Regions from separate parts of the Telluria sp. ZT3P39 genome, predicted to be linked through region 1. Evidence: predicted binding sites of a transcription regulator. Region 1 holds the regulator's gene; the other holds the start of a gene.
What was found. The regulator sigma-54, encoded in region 1, starts transcription at its own class of promoters, with help from an activator protein. The targets are predictions, from matches to a motif close to TGGCANGNAANCTGCTTT.
Positions count from the first base shown of each region.

Region 2: AC56LR_RS13745 (PEP-CTERM sorting domain-containing protein) is a predicted target of sigma-54. The motif match lies at 2,703-2,720, and genes of this name have one in related genera.

Region 1 is NZ_JCASIH010000015.1:1,694-12,313, forward strand. It holds gene AC56LR_RS14710 (enoyl-CoA hydratase/isomerase family protein) at 1-946, opposite strand, end outside; gene hpf (ribosome hibernation-promoting factor, HPF/YfiA family) at 1,067-1,420, opposite strand; gene AC56LR_RS14720 (RNA polymerase factor sigma-54) at 1,479-2,957, opposite strand; gene lptB (LPS export ABC transporter ATP-binding protein) at 2,960-3,733, opposite strand; gene lptA (lipopolysaccharide transport periplasmic protein LptA) at 3,730-4,284, opposite strand; gene lptC (LPS export ABC transporter periplasmic protein LptC) at 4,313-4,912, opposite strand; gene AC56LR_RS14740 (KdsC family phosphatase) at 4,931-5,461, opposite strand; gene AC56LR_RS14745 (KpsF/GutQ family sugar-phosphate isomerase) at 5,462-6,484, opposite strand; gene AC56LR_RS14750 (monovalent cation:proton antiporter family protein) at 6,561-8,540, shown strand; gene AC56LR_RS14755 (GGDEF domain-containing protein) at 8,650-9,768, opposite strand; gene AC56LR_RS14760 (MOSC domain-containing protein) at 9,876-10,620, opposite strand, start outside.
Region 2 is NZ_JCASIH010000013.1:39,033-45,152, reverse strand. It holds gene AC56LR_RS13765 (HNH endonuclease) at 1-250, opposite strand, end outside; gene AC56LR_RS13760 (hypothetical protein) at 247-738, opposite strand; gene AC56LR_RS13755 (TIGR04255 family protein) at 741-1,475, opposite strand; tRNA gene AC56LR_RS13750 (tRNA-Gly) at 1,771-1,844, opposite strand; gene AC56LR_RS13745 (PEP-CTERM sorting domain-containing protein) at 1,962-2,657, opposite strand; gene AC56LR_RS13740 (TraB/GumN family protein) at 2,821-3,843, opposite strand; gene AC56LR_RS13735 (methyl-accepting chemotaxis protein) at 3,927-5,945, opposite strand; gene AC56LR_RS13730 (TorF family putative porin) at 5,958-6,120, opposite strand, start outside.

The DNA.
Region 1 (10,620 bases):
CGCCTTCGAGCACCTCGCCGTGTTCGAAATTGTGGCGCACCAGCGAGCGCTCCATGCGCAGGCAATCGGCCACGTCGAGCGCGGCGCCGCGCTGCAGGAGTTCGCGGGTGACGCACATCATCAGGGGCGAGCGCTGGCGCATGGCTTTCAAGGCTTTTTGCGCGAACGGGTTCTCGTCGCGCGCGAGCGATGCCATGATGGCGGCCACCGAGGAAGCGCCGAAATGCGCATCGATGACCGCGCGCTGCGCCTGCAGTTCGCTCGCGCCGGCAGCACCCGCACACTGCGCGGCAAACGCGCGGATCGCTGCCGGCAGATCCGCGCCCGCAGTAGTATCCACCAGCGCCATCAACTCGCCCATCTTCTCGCCCGGCACGAACAGGTCGGCCAGGCCCACGTAGATCGCGTCGGCCGCGCCGATCGTCAAACCGGTGAGGCCCAGGTACTGGCCCAGCTGGCCCGGCGCGTGCGACAGGAAATGGCTGCCGCCGACATCGGGGAACAGGCCGATATTCACCTCGGGCATGGCGACCTTGCTGCGTTCGGTGACGATGCGCAGGCCGCAATCGGGGCCGCCCTGGGCGATGCCCATGCCGCCGCCCATCACCACGCCATCCATCAGCGCGATATACGGCTTCGGGTAGAAATGGATCAGGTGGTTCAGTGCGTATTCTTCGGTGAAGAAGTCTTCCAGCAGCGCGCTGCCGCCAGTCGGCCCCACATGCCCCATCTCGTGGAAGAAGCGGATGTCGCCGCCCGCGCACAAGGCTTTCTCGCTCGAGCTGGTGATGACGACCGCGTCGATGCCGGTGTCATGCTGCCAGTCGCGCAGGATCGCGGTGAGCGCGCGCACCATGTCGAGCGACAGGGAGTTCAGGGCCTTCGGCCGGTCGAGCGTAATGACGCCGGTGCGGTTGGCGACGCGGGTCAGGACGGTGTCGGTCATGGGATGTGCTGTGATCGAAAAAACATCCATTTTACCGAACAGTCGCGTGCACGCGAAGCCTGTTGGATGCAAAAAGGGCGTCCCCTCAGACGCCCTCGCTGTCATTGCTGCTGCGCGTATTTACGCTGCGGCTGCTTCGCCGAGATCCGGCAGGCGCTTGTGCGCCACGTGATTATGATTTTGCAGCATGGATTTATGCTTGATGACCTGGCGGTCCAGCCTGTCCATCAGCGTGTCGATCGCCGCGTACAGGTCTTGCGCGGCACTGGCCACATGCAAAATTTTTCCTGATACTTGCAGGTTGATCTCGGCTTTCTGCCGTTTTTCTTTTTCGGTGAGATTATCGATGGCGAGGAACACGTGGGTGTCGATCACGTGATCGAAATGGCGGGTAATGCGCTCGAGCTTATTCTGAACGTATTCACGAATTGCGGGAGTCACTTCAAGATGATGACCACTGATAGTGAGGTTCATACACACTCCTTTGAAATGTCGCGCTGCCCGCGCCACAAGGTAGGTGTGGGCAGTGCAGTTACAGAGACTTGCGGAGGCTGACGGGAGGAATCTTGAGCGCCTCACGGTATTTGGCTACCGTCCGGCGCGCAATGACCATACCTTGTTCCCCGAGCATTTCCGCGATCTTGCTGTCGGATAGAGGGTTCTTAGGGTCTTCTGCTCCTGTCAATTGCGCAATAAGCGCGCGGATCGCCGTGGAAGATGCTTCTCCCCCCGCTTCGGTGGCGACGTGGCTTCCGAAGAAGTATTTCAGTTCAAACATGCCGTGGGGGGTCAGCATGTATTTCTGCGTTGTAACGCGAGAAATCGTGCTCTCGTGTAGGCCTAGTGTATCAGCAATCTCGCGCAGCACAAGCGGACGCATGGCAACCGCGCCATGGCTGAAAAAGTTGCGCTGGCGCTCTACAATCGCCTCCGCCACACGCAAAATTGTATCGAAACGCTGGCGCATATTCTTGATCAGCCACTTGGCTTCCTGCAGCTGCGCGCCCATCTGGCTTTCGCTTTTTCCCTGCTTGAGCAGGTTGGCGTAGAGTGAGTTGACGCGCAATTTCGGCATCACGTCCGGATTCAGCATCACCGACCAGCCGCTCTTGGCGCGGCGCACGATCACGTCCGGCACCACGTAGTCGGAGGTGGCAGACGCAAAGGCCGCGCCCGGATGCGGATTGCACTGGCGGACCACGGCCTGCACTTCGCGCAGGTCTTCGTCGTCGCAGTCCAGCGCCTTCTTGAGCTTGGTGTATTCGCGCTGTGCGAACCAGCTCAGGTAGCCTTCGACGATCTTCAGCGCCAGGCGCCGCGTCACCATCGGCACGCCCGGCATGCGGCGGATCTGCAGGGCCAGGCATTCGGCCGCGCTGCGGGCGCCGCAGCCGAGCGGGTCCAGGCTCTGCACCAGCGCCAGCGCGCAGCGCAGCTCGTCCATCTCGATCTCGAGTTCGGCGGGCAGGCGCGCGTGGATGTCGTCCAGCGGCTCCTCTAAATAGCCGTTGTCGTCGAGCGCATCGATCACCAGTTCGGCCAGCGCGCGGTCGCGCACGCTGCAGCCGGTGGTGCGCACCTGTTCGGCCAGGTGCTCGCGCAGCGACACGCTGCAGGCTTCCAGCTGCGGACGGCCGTCTTCGTCGTCGCCGCTGCGCGCGCCCCCGCCCTCGCCGCCCCAGTCGCCGTCAGGCTCGCCGCGGTCGCGGTCACCGTCTTCGAAGCCGTCGGCCTCTGGCTTGGCGCCCTCGCCTTCGCCGCCTTCCTGTGCCGGCTGCGCGGCCGGGGCTTCGCCGCTGGCGGGGGCGCTGTTGATGGCGCCGTCGGCCAGCAGGCGCACCGAGTGGTCGAGCGGATCGTCGAGGCGTTCGAGCAGCGGGTTATCGGTCAGTATCTGCTCGAGCTCCTGGTGCAGTTCGAGCGTGGACAACTGCAGCAGGCGGATCGACTGCTGCAGCTGCGGCGTGAGCGCCAGGTGCTGCGAAGTGCGGAGTTGCAGGGACTGTTTCATGGTCACATGCGGAAGTGTTCGCCGAGGTAGACGCGGCGCACCGACTCGTCGGCGATGATGTCGTCCGGACGGCCCGAGGCCAGCACCGCCCCCTGGTTGATGATGTAGGCGCGGTCGCAGATGCCGAGCGTCTCGCGCACGTTGTGGTCCGTGATCAGCACGCCGATGTTGCGCTCTTTCAGGAAGCGCACGATGCGCTGGATCTCGATCACGGCGATCGGGTCCACGCCGGCAAACGGCTCATCTAACAGCACGAAGCGCGGGTTGGTCGCCAGCGCGCGCGCGATCTCCACACGGCGGCGCTCGCCGCCGGACAGCGACAGCGCCGGGCTCTCGCGCAGCTTCTCGATCTGCAGCTCGGCCAGCAGGGTGTCCAGGCGCTCGTTGATCTCGTCCTTCGACAAGGCCTTGCCCTCATCGGTGCGCTGCAGTTCCAGCACGGCGCGGATGTTCTCTTCCACCGTGAGCTTGCGGAACACCGAGGCTTCCTGCGGCAGGTAGGACAGGCCCAGCACCGCGCGCCGGTGGATCGGCAGGCTCGAGATGTCGGTGCCATTGATGTCGATCGAGCCGGCGTCCGACGGCACCAGGCCGACGATCATGTAGAACGAGGTGGTCTTGCCGGCGCCGTTCGGGCCCAGCAGGCCGACCACTTCGCCGCAATCGACCTGCAGCGAGACGTCGCGCACCACCAGCCGCTTGCCATAGCTCTTTTGCAATCCCTTGACGATCAGGGTGCTGCAGCCTTCGCGCACGCTTGTCGAGGCTAGCGTCATTGCTTGCCGCCTTCTGCGGCTGCAGGACGGCGCGGGGCGATGATCAGGGTGCCGCGCCCGCCGCCAACCTTGCTCTGGCCGCTGGCGTCGTTGCGCACCTGGGCGACTTCCTTGCGGTTGTCGTAGGAGATGAACGGACCCTTGATTTCGTTGGTCATGCGCCCGCTTTCCAGCTCGCGCACTTCGGCGGCCGTGAACAGTTTCACCAGCTCGGCGCGCTCGTCGTATTCGATGCGCTGGGCCTGGCCTTCGACCCACAGGTCCGGGCCGCCGTCGCGCTTCTGGCGGAAGGTGGCCAGCTTGCCCGGCGCCGCGGTAAGCGTCACGCTCATGTAGCCTTCCGGAGTTTCTTTCACCTGGGCGCGGTCGGATTTCAGTACCAGGGTGCCGCGCGTGAGCACGACGTTGCCGGTCAGGATGCGGGTTTGCGTGACCTCGTCGACGTCCAGGGTGTCGAAGTTGATCACGGCCTGCTTGAGCGAATCGGCGCGCTCGGCAAAGGCGCCGAGGGAGGCCAGGCCAAGAAGGGCGGCAAGGATGATTTTTTTCATGGGTGCTTGTCCTGTGATGACGTGCGCGCTAGCGTTGCGCGCGTGGCGGATAGACGATCTGGCCGCGGCTGGCCAGGTGCAGCTTCTGGGTCGCGTTGTTCGCGACCATGCCGGTGCCACGGATGGTGGAGGCGCCGAGCTGCATCACGATCGGCTGGTCGGTCTTCATGATCTCTTCGTCGGGCAGCACGGTGAGTGCCTCGGTGCGTACGCGCAGCGCTTCGCTGGTGGGCGTGGCGGGGCGCTGGATGTCGACCTTGCCGAGCAGGTCGACGCGGTGTTCTTCGTGGTAGATGCGGCCGCGGTTGGCCACCACGGTGGTGCGCGGGCGCCCCGGGGTCATGCCCTGCACCACCGGCTGCTCGACCTCGGAGACGTCGCCCTGCGGCTGGTGCGCCAGGCGCTTGCCCGACACGACATAGCTCGGCTTGCCCTCTTCGGTCATGCGCACGAAGGAGAAATTTTCGACGATGTAATCCGGCTCGTCCATCGGCCCGCCCAGGCGCGTATCGCCATCGTCGCTGTCCATCACCTGCACCAGCCAGAAGCTGCCGAAGGCGAGGAAGACGCCGATGATCATGACGCTGAGCAGTCTCCAGCGGTGGGCGGTGCGCTTGTACGTGACCATATCTGTTCGTGCGAGCGCTTAGGCGAAGTAAGGCGCGAGCGCCTGTTCGTAGCTGCCCTGGGCGCGCATGACCAGGTCGCAGACTTCGCGCACGGCGCCGCGCCCGCCCGCGTTCTTCGTGACGTAATGCGCGCGGTGCTGCACTTCCGGGTGGCCCGAGGGCACGGCCACGGCAAAGCCGACTTTCGTGAGCAGCGGCAGGTCGATCACGTCGTCGCCGATGTAACCGCATTCCTCGGCGGTCACGCCGGTGGCGTCTAACAGCTTGGCAAAGCCGATGCGCTTGTCGTGGATGCCCTGGTAGACGTGGGCAATGCCCAAATCGCTTGCCCGCTTGACCACGATCGGCGACAGGCGCGCGCTGATGATCGCGGTCTGCACGCCGGTCTTGCCCAGCAACTGGATGCCCAGGCCGTCGAGCACATTGAAGGTCTTGGTGACTTCGCCGTCCGGGCCGTAGGTGAGGCTGCCGTCGGTGAGCACGCCGTCGACGTCGAAGATCATGACTTTCACGCGCGCGGCGCGCTGCATGTGTTCCAGTGGAGTCATTTAGATTACCTTGGCGCGGGTCAGGTCGTGGATGTGGAGCGCGCCGACCAGGCGGCCGTCAAGGTCCACCACCAGCATCTGGTTGATGCGGAATTCTTCCATCACGGCGACGGCGTCGACCGCCAGCTGTTCCGGGTGCACGGTGCGCGGGCCGGCATGCATCACGTCGCGGATCGCGATGTTCGAGAAATCGTGCAGGCGCTCGATCAGGCGGCGCAAGTCGCCGTCGGTGAACACGCCGACCGGGCGGCGCTCGTCGTCGATCACGGCGGTCATGCCCATGCCCTTCTGCGAGACTTCCAGCAGGGCCTTGGCCAGCGGCGTGTCGGGGCTCACGGCGGGAATCGCGTCGCCGCTGCGCATGACGTCGCGCACGTGCGTCAGCAGGCGGCGGCCCAGGGCCCCGCCCGGGTGCGACATCGCGAAGTCTTCTTCGCGAAAACCCCGCATATCCAGCAGCGACACCGCCAGGGCGTCGCCCATGGCGAGCGTCACGGTGGTGCTGGTGGTCGGGGCGAGATTGAGCGTGCAGGCTTCCTTGGCCACCGAAATATCGAGGTGGATCTCGGACAGCTTGGCCAGGCGCGAATGCGGCTTGCCGGTCATCGAGATCACCTTGCTGCCCATTCTTTTGACAGCTGGCAAAATTTCGAGCAGCTCGGACGATTCGCCCGAGTTCGAGATGGCGATGAAGACATCCTGCGCCGTCACCATGCCCAGGTCGCCGTGGGCGGCTTCGCCCGGGTGTACGAACATGGCCGGGGTGCCGGTCGATGCCAGGGTGGCGGCAATCTTGCGGCCGATGTGGCCGGATTTGCCCATGCCGGACACCACTACGCGCCCGGTACAGCCCAACAAGAGCTGCACGGCGCGCACGAAACTGTCGTCGTCGCCCAGGCGCGCATGCAGCGCGCGAATGGCGTCGGCCTCGATGGCCAGGGTCTCGCGGCCCAGCTCCAGCACGCGGCGGGCCTGGTCGGCATCAAAACTTTTCAGCATTGTTTTTTCATCGGTTACACTCATCGTGGCAGTATAAACGAATTGGCCAAGCAAAAAACTTGCCAGTGGTAACAAACTACAACAACGAATCACGGGGAAGATGCATTCCGGACTTGAACTGACCCTGCTCCTGCTGGGCTGCGCCGTACTCGGCGTGGTCGCTTTCCGGATGCTTCACCTGCCGCCGATGCTCGGCTACCTGGCCGTCGGCGTCCTCATCGGCCCCCACGCGCTGGCGCTGGCCGACGACAGTCCCGCCACCCACGCGCTGGCCGAATTCGGCGTCGTCTTCCTGATGTTTTCGATCGGGCTGGAGTTCTCCCTGGCCCAGCTCAAATCGATGCGCCGCATCGTGTTCGGCCTGGGTCTGGCTCAAGTCGTATTGACAATCGCGGCCGCCATGGGCTTCGGCCTGTTCATCTCCTGGTGGGTGCCCGAGATGCATGTGAGCTGGCAGGCGGCCTTCGCGCTGGGCGGGGCGCTGGCCATGTCGTCCACCGCCATCGTCGTCAAGATGCTGACCGAACGCCTGGAACTCGAGAGCGAGCATGGGCGCCGCATCATCGGCATCCTGCTGTTCCAGGATCTGGCGGTGGTGCCGCTCCTGATCATGATCCCCTCGCTGGCGCGCCCGCCCGAAGAACTGGCCGCGACCCTCGGCTGGGCGGCGCTCAAGGCGGCCTTCGTGCTGGCCCTGCTCCTGATCTTCGGACAGAAGCTGATGCGCAACTGGTTCACCATCGTCGCCAAGCGCCGCTCGCAGGAGCTGTTCATGCTCAACCTGCTCCTGGTGACGCTGGGTCTTGCCTGGGTCACCGAGCAGGCCGGCCTGTCGCTGGCGCTGGGCGCGTTCGTGGCCGGCATGCTGATCTCCGAGACCCAGTACAAGCACCAGGTGGAAGAAGACATCAAGCCCTTCCGCGACGTGCTGCTCGGGCTGTTCTTCATCACGGTGGGCATGCTGCTCAACGTCGGCGTCGTGCTGCAGCACTGGTGGCTGGTGCTCGCGCTCGTGGTGTTCCCGGTGCTGCTGAAATTCGCGATCATCGCGGCCCTGGCCAAGGCCTTCGGCTCGAGCGACGGCGTGTCGATGCGCACCGGCCTGGCGCTGGCCCAGGCCGGCGAATTCGGCTTCGTGCTGCTGAACCTCGCCTCCGGCTCGAAGCTGATCGACGACTTCCTGATCCAGCTGGTGCTGGCCTCGATGGTGCTGTCGATGCTGGTCGCCCCCTTCGTGATCCAGAACATGGACAAGATCGTGATGAAGGTCGCGGCCAACGAATGGATGATGCAGTCGCTCCAGCTGACCCAGCTCGCCAGCCGCACCATGAAGACCCAGAAGCACGTGATCATCGCCGGTTTCGGACGCAGCGGCCAGAGCCTGGCCACCTTGCTGAGCGAGGAAAAACTGCCCTGGTACGCGCTCGACCTGGACCCGGAACGGGTGCAGGAAGCGCAGGCCGCCGGCGCCAACGTGTCCTACGGCGACGCCGCCCGCCGCGAAGCCCTGATCGCGGCCGGCATCAACCGCGCCAGCGCGCTGGTGATCACCTTCGCCAATACCCCGCTCGCGCTGAAGGTGCTGCACCTGGTGCACGAGCTGGCGCCGAATTTATCGGTGATCGTGCGCGCCCACGACGACAGCGACCTCGATCAGCTCAAGCGCGCCGGCGCCACCGAAGTGGTGCCTGAAGCGCTGGAATCGAGCCTGATGCTGGCCTCGCACGCGCTGGTCGTGATGGGCGTGCCGCTGCGCCGCGTGGTGCACCGCGTGCAGAACGCGCGCGACGAACGCTATGCCTCGCTGCGCGGCTACTTCCATGGCGCGGGCGACGTGTCGGACGATCCGGAACACACCTATGTGCGGCTGCATTCGGTGACGCTGCGCAGCGAAGCGGCCGCGGTGGGGCGGCGCATCAAGGAGATGGAGCTGGAAGAAGTCGGGGCCGAAGTGACCACGCTGCGGCGCAACGGGCAGAGCCTGAGCTGGGATCCGGAGACGATGCTGCTGGTGGGGGATGTGCTGGTGTTGCGCGGGGCGGGGGAAGCGGTGAGCAGGGCCGAGAGCCGGCTGTTGTGACTTGTGTAGGGTGGCCGGGTCTTCCCGGCCGCGCGTTCAAACTACGGTGCTGCTGCCCGCGCGGCTATTCTCGTGACGGTTGAACGCGCGGGCGGGGAACCCGCCCACCCTACGAAACCGTGACTACCCGGTTACGCCCATCCGCCTTGGCGCGATACAAGGCCGTATCCGCCTGCGCCACCAGATCCTGCGCCACGCCCTCGATCGCATGATCGCGCTCGAAATCATCCAGCGTCGCCACCCCGATCGACACCGTCACCGACACGTGCTCGCCGCTCGACAGGTCCACCGGCGTCACCGCCACGCTGTTACGAATGCGCTGCGCGACCACGCTGGCGCTCTCCAGCCCCGCATCGATCAGGAGCACCACGAATTCCTCGCCCCCGAAACGCCCGAGCGCATCCGAGATGCGCAGTTCCGCCTTGATCCGCGACGCCACCTCGCGCAGCACGTCGTCGCCGCCCCCGTGTCCGACGCTGTCGTTGACCTGCTTGAAGTGGTCGATGTCGATGTACAGGCACGAAATGCGATAGCCCTGGCGGCGCGCCCGCGCGATCTCTTCCACCAGCCGGCGGTCGATGTAGCGGCGGTTGTACACGCCCGTGAGCGCATCGGTCAGGCCGATAAACTTGAGCATCTCGTTGCTGATGACGTTCTCGAGGCAGATCGCGATGATCGATCCCATGTGCTCGAGGAAGTCGGTGCCGAGGGCCGCGGTGAAGCGGTTCGCGTCGGCACTGCCCAGATTCAGGCTGCCGATCAGGCGCGTGTTGCGCAGCAGCGGCACCAGGGCCACGCTTTGCAGCCCGACGGGCGGATGCGGGAACTGCGCGCAGTGCTGCGATGGCGCATAGGGCCCGAGCAGCGGGCGCGGACGGCGGCCCTCTACGTGCTCGAAACCGAGATCGCTGGCGTGCTCGCAGAAACTCAGGTCCTGCAGCTGTTCGTAGTCGACGCCCAGCTTGGACATGACGGTATAGATGTCGGCCTCAGGGTCGACCAGCGACAGGGTCACCGTATCGAGCTCCGAAATCACAGGCAGCGTGCGGAAAATCGTCGAAACCAGTTCCTGGAAGCTGCCGGCGCCGACGATCTGCAGGTCGAAGGCCTGGTGGCGCGTCATGATCGAATGGTTACGCTCGGCCTGTTCGAGCAGGTACGCCATGCGGGAACGCAGGGTCTCGTTCTCCAACATCAGCTCTCGCGTCAGCGCATCTGGCTCGTGCATTGAAAATTCCTTTCAGCAATAACCGTAACATTACGCCATCTGACCTTGCTTGAAAACGAAAACCGCCCGAAGGTGGGCGATTTAGCGACACAAAGTTTTTACAAGTGTCAAAAATTCAGGGTCATTTCCAGTTCCTGCCCCACACGCAGGCTGCTTCCGGCGCCGCTGGCGACGATGCAATTCATGCCCAGGCAGACCGCGCCTTCCATGCGCGGATTGGCGCGGTAGGTTTGCAGGATGTCGAGCGGATCGGGGCCGATGGCGCCGGTGGCCTGGTCGATCGAGGGGATCGGGCAGCGGGCGCAGGGTTTCACCGGTCGCACACTCAATTCGCCGGCGGTCAGCGATTCGACGAAGTCTTCCTCGAAGGCTTCCAGGCCATCGAGGACGAGGTTCGGGCGAAAGCGGTTCATCGGCAGCGGCGCGCGGCCGGCGCTTTGCAGCTTTGCGTTCAGGTCGTCGAGCGAGGCCTGTCCGATCAGCAGGATCGGGTAGCCGTCGGCGAAGCGGGTGGCCGACGGGGCGCCGCCGGTCCATTTGGTGCTGGTGGGGCGCTGCACTTCCGGGCGGAAGCGCGCCAGGCGGCAATCGGCGCCCACGGCTTCGGCGAACCAGGCGGCAGCGGCGTCGCCGCAGTCGGCGGCGCTTACACGATCGTACCAGATCTGCACGGCGACGGTGGGGGCGGCTGCATCGTGCGCCAGGGGCAGGCGCAGCAGCGGCATGCCGGGCGCGGTCACTTCCAGCGTATCGCCGTCGATGCGGGGGGTGATGAGCGCCATGCGCGGATACTCGCGCTGGGTCAGGAACTGGCCGTCGCGGGTGACCAGCATCCACTCGCGGTCATGCACG
Region 2 (6,120 bases), on a different contig from region 1:
TCCTAGCATTGCATTGATTACAGCAATAGTAGAGGTTAGAGTATTCGGCACTCAGCGTTGGGAAGAGAGACTTTGGCCGGTAGTGATCAGCCCCAAAATAGCTTTCCCTAGTCGTATCCGGCATTCTGCAGTAGACACACTGTCGGCCGAATTCGATTTGTAGAAACGGTTTATACCGTTTGTAAGTTGCGTAGGCTGGTGGTACTTGCGATCGCGCTAACTTTGTCTTCGGATACGAAAACGGGTTCATGCGATCCCAAGACGTTGCCTCATTTGTGCGAGGCTATCCGTAACTTGCTCAACCTGATCGACTACCTGCGTCAGTATATCAACGTCCCGCTTCGTTACACGCGGCTGCAGACGACGAATCCGTTCAGTCACCAGGGCCAGCCTGGCGGAGTCTTCACGCGTAGGTTCACCCTCGTATTTTTTGGCTAGCAACGCCAATCTTGTATCACGCGCCGCGATGAGTTGGGACGCCCCAGCCGTCGGCTGCAGCTTCACCCCGGAGGCCACTGCCGATTTTTTCGAGCCAGTTTGCGTCGAAATGTCATGGCGAGCAATCTCGCGCGGCTTCACAATGACCGTATCAGTGGAGCTAACTGAAGCTTGCCTACGGCGCTCCGGCAAAGGCACCATGCCAGGATTGCGGTGCGCGTCCGGAGGGCGCCCTTTGTCTGAATAGGATTGAAAGTACGTAGGCTCAGTGACCGGAGTTACATCAAGATGAAAGTCCATGCCTACCTCTTATTCGAATTTTGGGGTGCTTCCAGGTACTCTCGAGCCTTGGTGCCAAGTGTCCAACTGAACAGCTCAAACTCTTGCTTGTGAAGAGTGTCGATTACCGAGGATGCCTCACTGACTTCGACATCTTGCGCTGAGAAGTCCATGTCAATTACGTATTCTTTGCGCCTACTTGAAGCATCGCCTGCCAGCCCATGATTGAGCAGATATCCGCCGAGCGCGGCTGGGCCAGCGATACGTCCTGAAAATTCTACCGCACCGCCAAATATTTCGCTTGAGTGAAGCCCTACTAACTCAGGGTTCAACCACTCGCTCACTCTGTCTGAACCTACCGGAATGACGTTGATGTAACGCAGTCCGATGCGCGTGAAATATTCGCTGTCGATCACTTCGGACGCAGCTCTCACCACCAACGCAAGTCGCTTTTGGAAGTTTTCGAAGGAGTCGTACTTTGTCGTCTCAAGAGTGATTGACGCGGCACGCAACGTCACGCTCCAGCCCGGCTTGAGTGAAGAGAATACGTGAAGGTGCGCCTTGTCCACACCGTTGACGCTAACACTAAGGTCGTCGTTGGCTTGGTAGACAGGGTAGTCTTTCCTCAACGCTTTCGCGAACGAAGGCGGAGGACGCATCCCTTCCAGTTCGAAGAGCGTCGGGAAGCGAAGTTCGCAGACAGCTTGGCGCAAGAAATTTTTAGCAAACCGCGCAGGTTCAGCGTGCGGTAGGGTCAAGTGTGTCGTTGAAGTCATCGTAGAAGTCGGTCCTGTTGAACAGAGCTTGAGCTGAGCGATGTTTCCATTTGTAAACGTCACAGCAAGCGCATTATGCCATGTCTTTTTTGCTCTCACACAAAATGTTGAAAAAACGCAAGTAAGCGTTGCAGCTCTACACTCGATGGGTTCAGTCTCTGCGGATGAGGCCGACACGCATGGGCGGGTGCGCCGTCTCACCGGCTACTGAGCGCGAATTTGTGGAGCGGTTGAGATTTTGTGGAGCGAGGAAAACGGAAGTTTGAACACTTTTCACTGGAGCGGGTGAAGGGAATCGAACCCTCGTCGTAAGCTTGGGAAGCTTCTGCTCTACCATTGAGCTACACCCGCGTGCCCTCGCATCCTACACTTGTTGGGTTTCTTTGACAAATTCCTAATGTGACCAACTGAAAACAAAACGCCCGATGCAGCGCACCGGGCGTTTTGTTTTCCTCGAACCGGCGAAGATTACTTCGACAGCTTGCGGCGGCGTGCCGCCAGCAGGCCGGCCAGGCCGAGGCCCAGCAGGGCCAGCGGGCCTGGTTCGGGCACTTGCACGTTGATGGCGCTGCGCGCCACTTCGATGCCGTCGCGCAGGGCGATCAGGGCGAAGCTGTACTGGCCGACCGCCATCGGATCGAACGCGCCGGCTGGCGGTGGGGTGATGATGCCTGGCAGGTTCGCCGACAGGAAGCTGAACGCCAGGTTCTGCGAGTTCTCGTGGGTGGTGCCGCCGACGAACGGGGTCAGGTTCCACATGCCCATGCGCGACGAATCGGTGCCGATGCCGGCATCGAAGTCGTACAGCAAGGCATAAGTCAGGCCATTGTTGGCCAGGTTTTGCGCGCTGTCGTGGATGTAGTAATTGAAGTTCCAGGTCGCGCGCGGCGGCATGCCCGGGGTGCTGCCGGTGTTGGCGAAATAGGTGCCGGCGCCGTCATGGCGCAGGTTCGGGCCGATCAGGCGCTGGGTTGCCGCCATGCCCAGGGTCAGCGAACCGTAGGTCGTGATCGCCGACGGGTCGGTCGGGATACCTTTGCCGCCATAAGTGGCGCCGGCAAGGTTCGAGAACGTCGTGTAGGTCGGGGTGACCGGCGCGGCGATGGCAGCAAACGAGGCGGAGGTCAGGACAAGTGCGGCAAGCAGGCGTGATACGGTCAACATGGGATCCCTAGGTTAAACAACTGTTATTAAAAGTGTCCCCAGGGATAAGCAATTTTCGCGCCAGAAATTGTTTGCATTGAAAAATTCAATAAAATCAATCAGTTATAATTTCTTCACTCTTTATTGCCAAATCTACTGTAAAAATTCCCGACGGAAATTTCACTTATTCTGGCTGCTCGACCTTGTACCCCTTCGCCGCCAGCATCGCCAGCATGCCCTTCGGATTGAGCACGTCCTTCATCGCCAGCACGGCGAAGGTCGAGGCATTCCTGGCCAGCGCCGCCTCGGCATTGGCCACCCACATGGCGCGCAGGCGCGGCTCCGCGCCCTGGAAGGTCGGGTTGTCGCGCACGGCGGCGCTGTTCATGATGACGTTGGTGCAGCTCTCCTGCTGGTCGACGAAATCGAGCTTGCGGATGACGTCGATGTCGCCCTTGGCCCAGGCATTGGCGCGCAGGCGCATGCCCTCGATATCGGTCTCCAGGCGGCTCAATGTGGCGGCGAAGCAGGCCGCATCGTCGAGCGGCGACTTCTTGAAGTCCTTGATGACGCTGCGCGCGTTCTCGATCGGCAGCGAGAGCACGGTTTTCGTGACGGTGAGCTTCCTGGCGTCGACGATCTTCTCGACCTGCTTGCGGACATCGGTGCTGGTGGTGAGGCCGGCCTGCTTCATGGCGGCGCTGAATAATTGATTTGCCACGAAGACCGGACGCTCGCGCTCCTTGTTCTTGGGCAGGTATTTTTCCTTGAGCGGCAGCCAGCGCGCGTAGATGTCGGCCGGGAGCACGTCGCGCAGGGTGGCGCCGTCGGGATTGTCGTTGATGCCGATGAGCAGGGGCAGCGCCATCAGGCCCTGGACATAGCCGATGTCGACCTTGCCCAGCGGCGGGGCCAGGTATTCCTGCGAGCGCCCGATGACGGCTTCGACCTCGTGCGAGCGCCAGTTCATCTTGACCGGCAGCGGCGAATAGGTCCCGAAGATCCACAGCACGTGGTCGTCCTTCGACACCTTCCACATGCCGGGGCCGGGCTTCTGGCCGACCACCAGGATCTGCTCCGGCGCGGCTTGCGCCTCGGCGGCTTCCGCGGTGACTGCAGGCGCGGCTGCCGGATCGGCCGACTGGGCCAGGGCCGGCGCTGCGACGAAGGCCAGGCACAGCGCCGGCAAGAGTGCGAATTTCAGCATCAGGACATCCTTGTTGTTGGTTGTCCGTCAAGCTTAGCTCTGCAATATGAGCCGATCCTTAAACCCGGCAGCGCGCCTTCATTTCATGCCGCCTGCATGCCCAGGCGTGCAGGTGCCGGACGCGCGGCGGCCTGCGGACGCGTGCTGCTTTCGAGCTTGAACTCGCCCACCAGCGCGACCAGGGTGGCGGCCTGCTGCTGCAGGCTCTCCGCCGCCGCTGCCGCTTCTTCCACCAGCGCCGCGTTCTGCTGGGTCACGCCGTCCATCTGCACGATGGCCTGGTTGACCTGGCCGATGCCGGTGCTCTGCTCCGCGCTCGCGGCGCTGATCTCGGCGACGATGTCGCTGACGCGGCGCACGCTGGCCACCACGTCGCCCATGGTCTTGCCGGCTTCGGCCACCAGGTCGGTGCCGACGCTGACTTTTTGCACCGAGTCGCCGATCAGGGTCTTGATCTCCTTGGCGGCGGCGGCGCTGCGCTGCGCCAGGTTGCGCACCTCGGTGGCGACGACCGCGAAGCCGCGGCCCTGCTCGCCGGCGCGCGCCGCTTCGACGGCGGCGTTCAGCGCCAGGATATTGGTCTGGAAAGCGATGCCGTCGATGACGCCGATGATGTCCACGACTTTCCTGGACGAGTCGCTGATCGAGGCCATCGTGGTCACCACCTGGGCCACCACGTCGCCGCCGCGCACGGCGATCGCGCTGGCCGATTCGGCCAGCTGGTTGGCCTGGCGCGCGTTGTCGGCGTTCTGCTTGACGGTGCCGTTGAGTTCTTCCATCGAGGCCGCGGTTTCTTCCAGCGCGCTGGCCTGCTGCTCGGTGCGCACCGACAGGTCGGCATTGCCCTGGCGGATTTCGCTCGATGCCACGGCCACTGCGCCCGAGCTGGTGGTGACGCGCGCCAGCACGTCCTGGATCTTGGCGACGAAGCCGTTGAAGCCCGCCGCGATCTGCGCCAGTTCATCCTTGCCGCGCGCGTCGAGGCGTGCGCTCAGGTCGGCATTGCCGCTGGCGAGGTCGGTCATGGTGGCGCTCAGCTTGCGCAGCGGCAGGGTCAGGCGGCGCAGCACCATTACCATGACGAAGGCGGCGGCGATGGCGCAGATGATGGAGACGATCGCCGCATAGCCGGCCAGTTTGCGCGAGGACGCGGTCGCCACGCTTTCCGGGAATTCGAGCGAGATCGACCACGGCGCGATGTCCGCGTGCAGGCGCACCGGCTGCAGAATGTGGACGATGCCCTTGGTGTCGATGTACTGGTAGGCCTTGCCGTTCTTGACGGCGTCGAGCGCGGCTGCCGGCAGCTCGTCCGCCTTCTTGCCGTTGCGCTCCGCGATCGGGTGGCTGGCGTACAGCCCGCCGTTCGAGACCAGCGCCAGCGAACCGCCTTCGATGAATTTCATGCCGGCCAGGATGGCCGTCAGCCTGGTCAGCTGGAAGTCGGCCGCGGCCACGCCGATGACCTTGCCATCGACCTTGACCGGCGCCGCCACCGATGCCAGCAGGACGTTCTTGCCGTCCATCGGATATTGATAGGGCTCGGTGAAATGCAGCTTGCCGCTGGCCTTCGGGATGTCATACCAGTCGTTGGCGCCCGCCGTGGGCAGGAACACGATCGGCTCGATCTTCGGGCTGCCGTCGGCGCCGCGGGTGAAGTACGGCATGTGGCGGCCGGAGGCGTCGTAGTGGGGCGCCTTGCCGGCGAACTCCGCGTCCTTGCCGTCGAGCGCATCCGGCTCGAAGGTGATCGACATGCCGACGAAATCGGCATTGGCGCGCAGCGTATTCCAGGCGATGTCGTTGACCTGGTCGCGCTGCAGCGGCAGTGCCGAGGCGCGGGTGGCTTCCAACGCGACCGACACGGAACGCACCACGGTCAGGTTGGCGCCGATGCGGCCTTCCAGCGCCGCGGCGGCTTCGCGCGCCGAGGTGCGGGCCTGCTCGAACGCGGCCTCCTCCGCGCTGCGGCTGCTCTTGATACCGATGAAGGCCGAGGTGGCGCCGAGGCTGAGCACCACCAGTGCGGTGGCGGTTGCGCAGATCTTGGCGGTCAGCGAAAGGGAAACGCCACGCGAGCGGCGGGACTGCGTCTTGTCAGGCATGGTGGTCTCTTATCAGAAAGTACGGGCCAGGCTCACGGCGAGCGTGCCCTTGGCGGGATTGGAGATGGCAAGGGCGCCGCCGGCGCGCGGCACGCCGGTGGTGTAGCGGTCGTAGGCATCGGTGGCGCCCCAGGCGCGGGTGTACGCGCCGGCGACGCTCCAGCCGCCGTCGAAC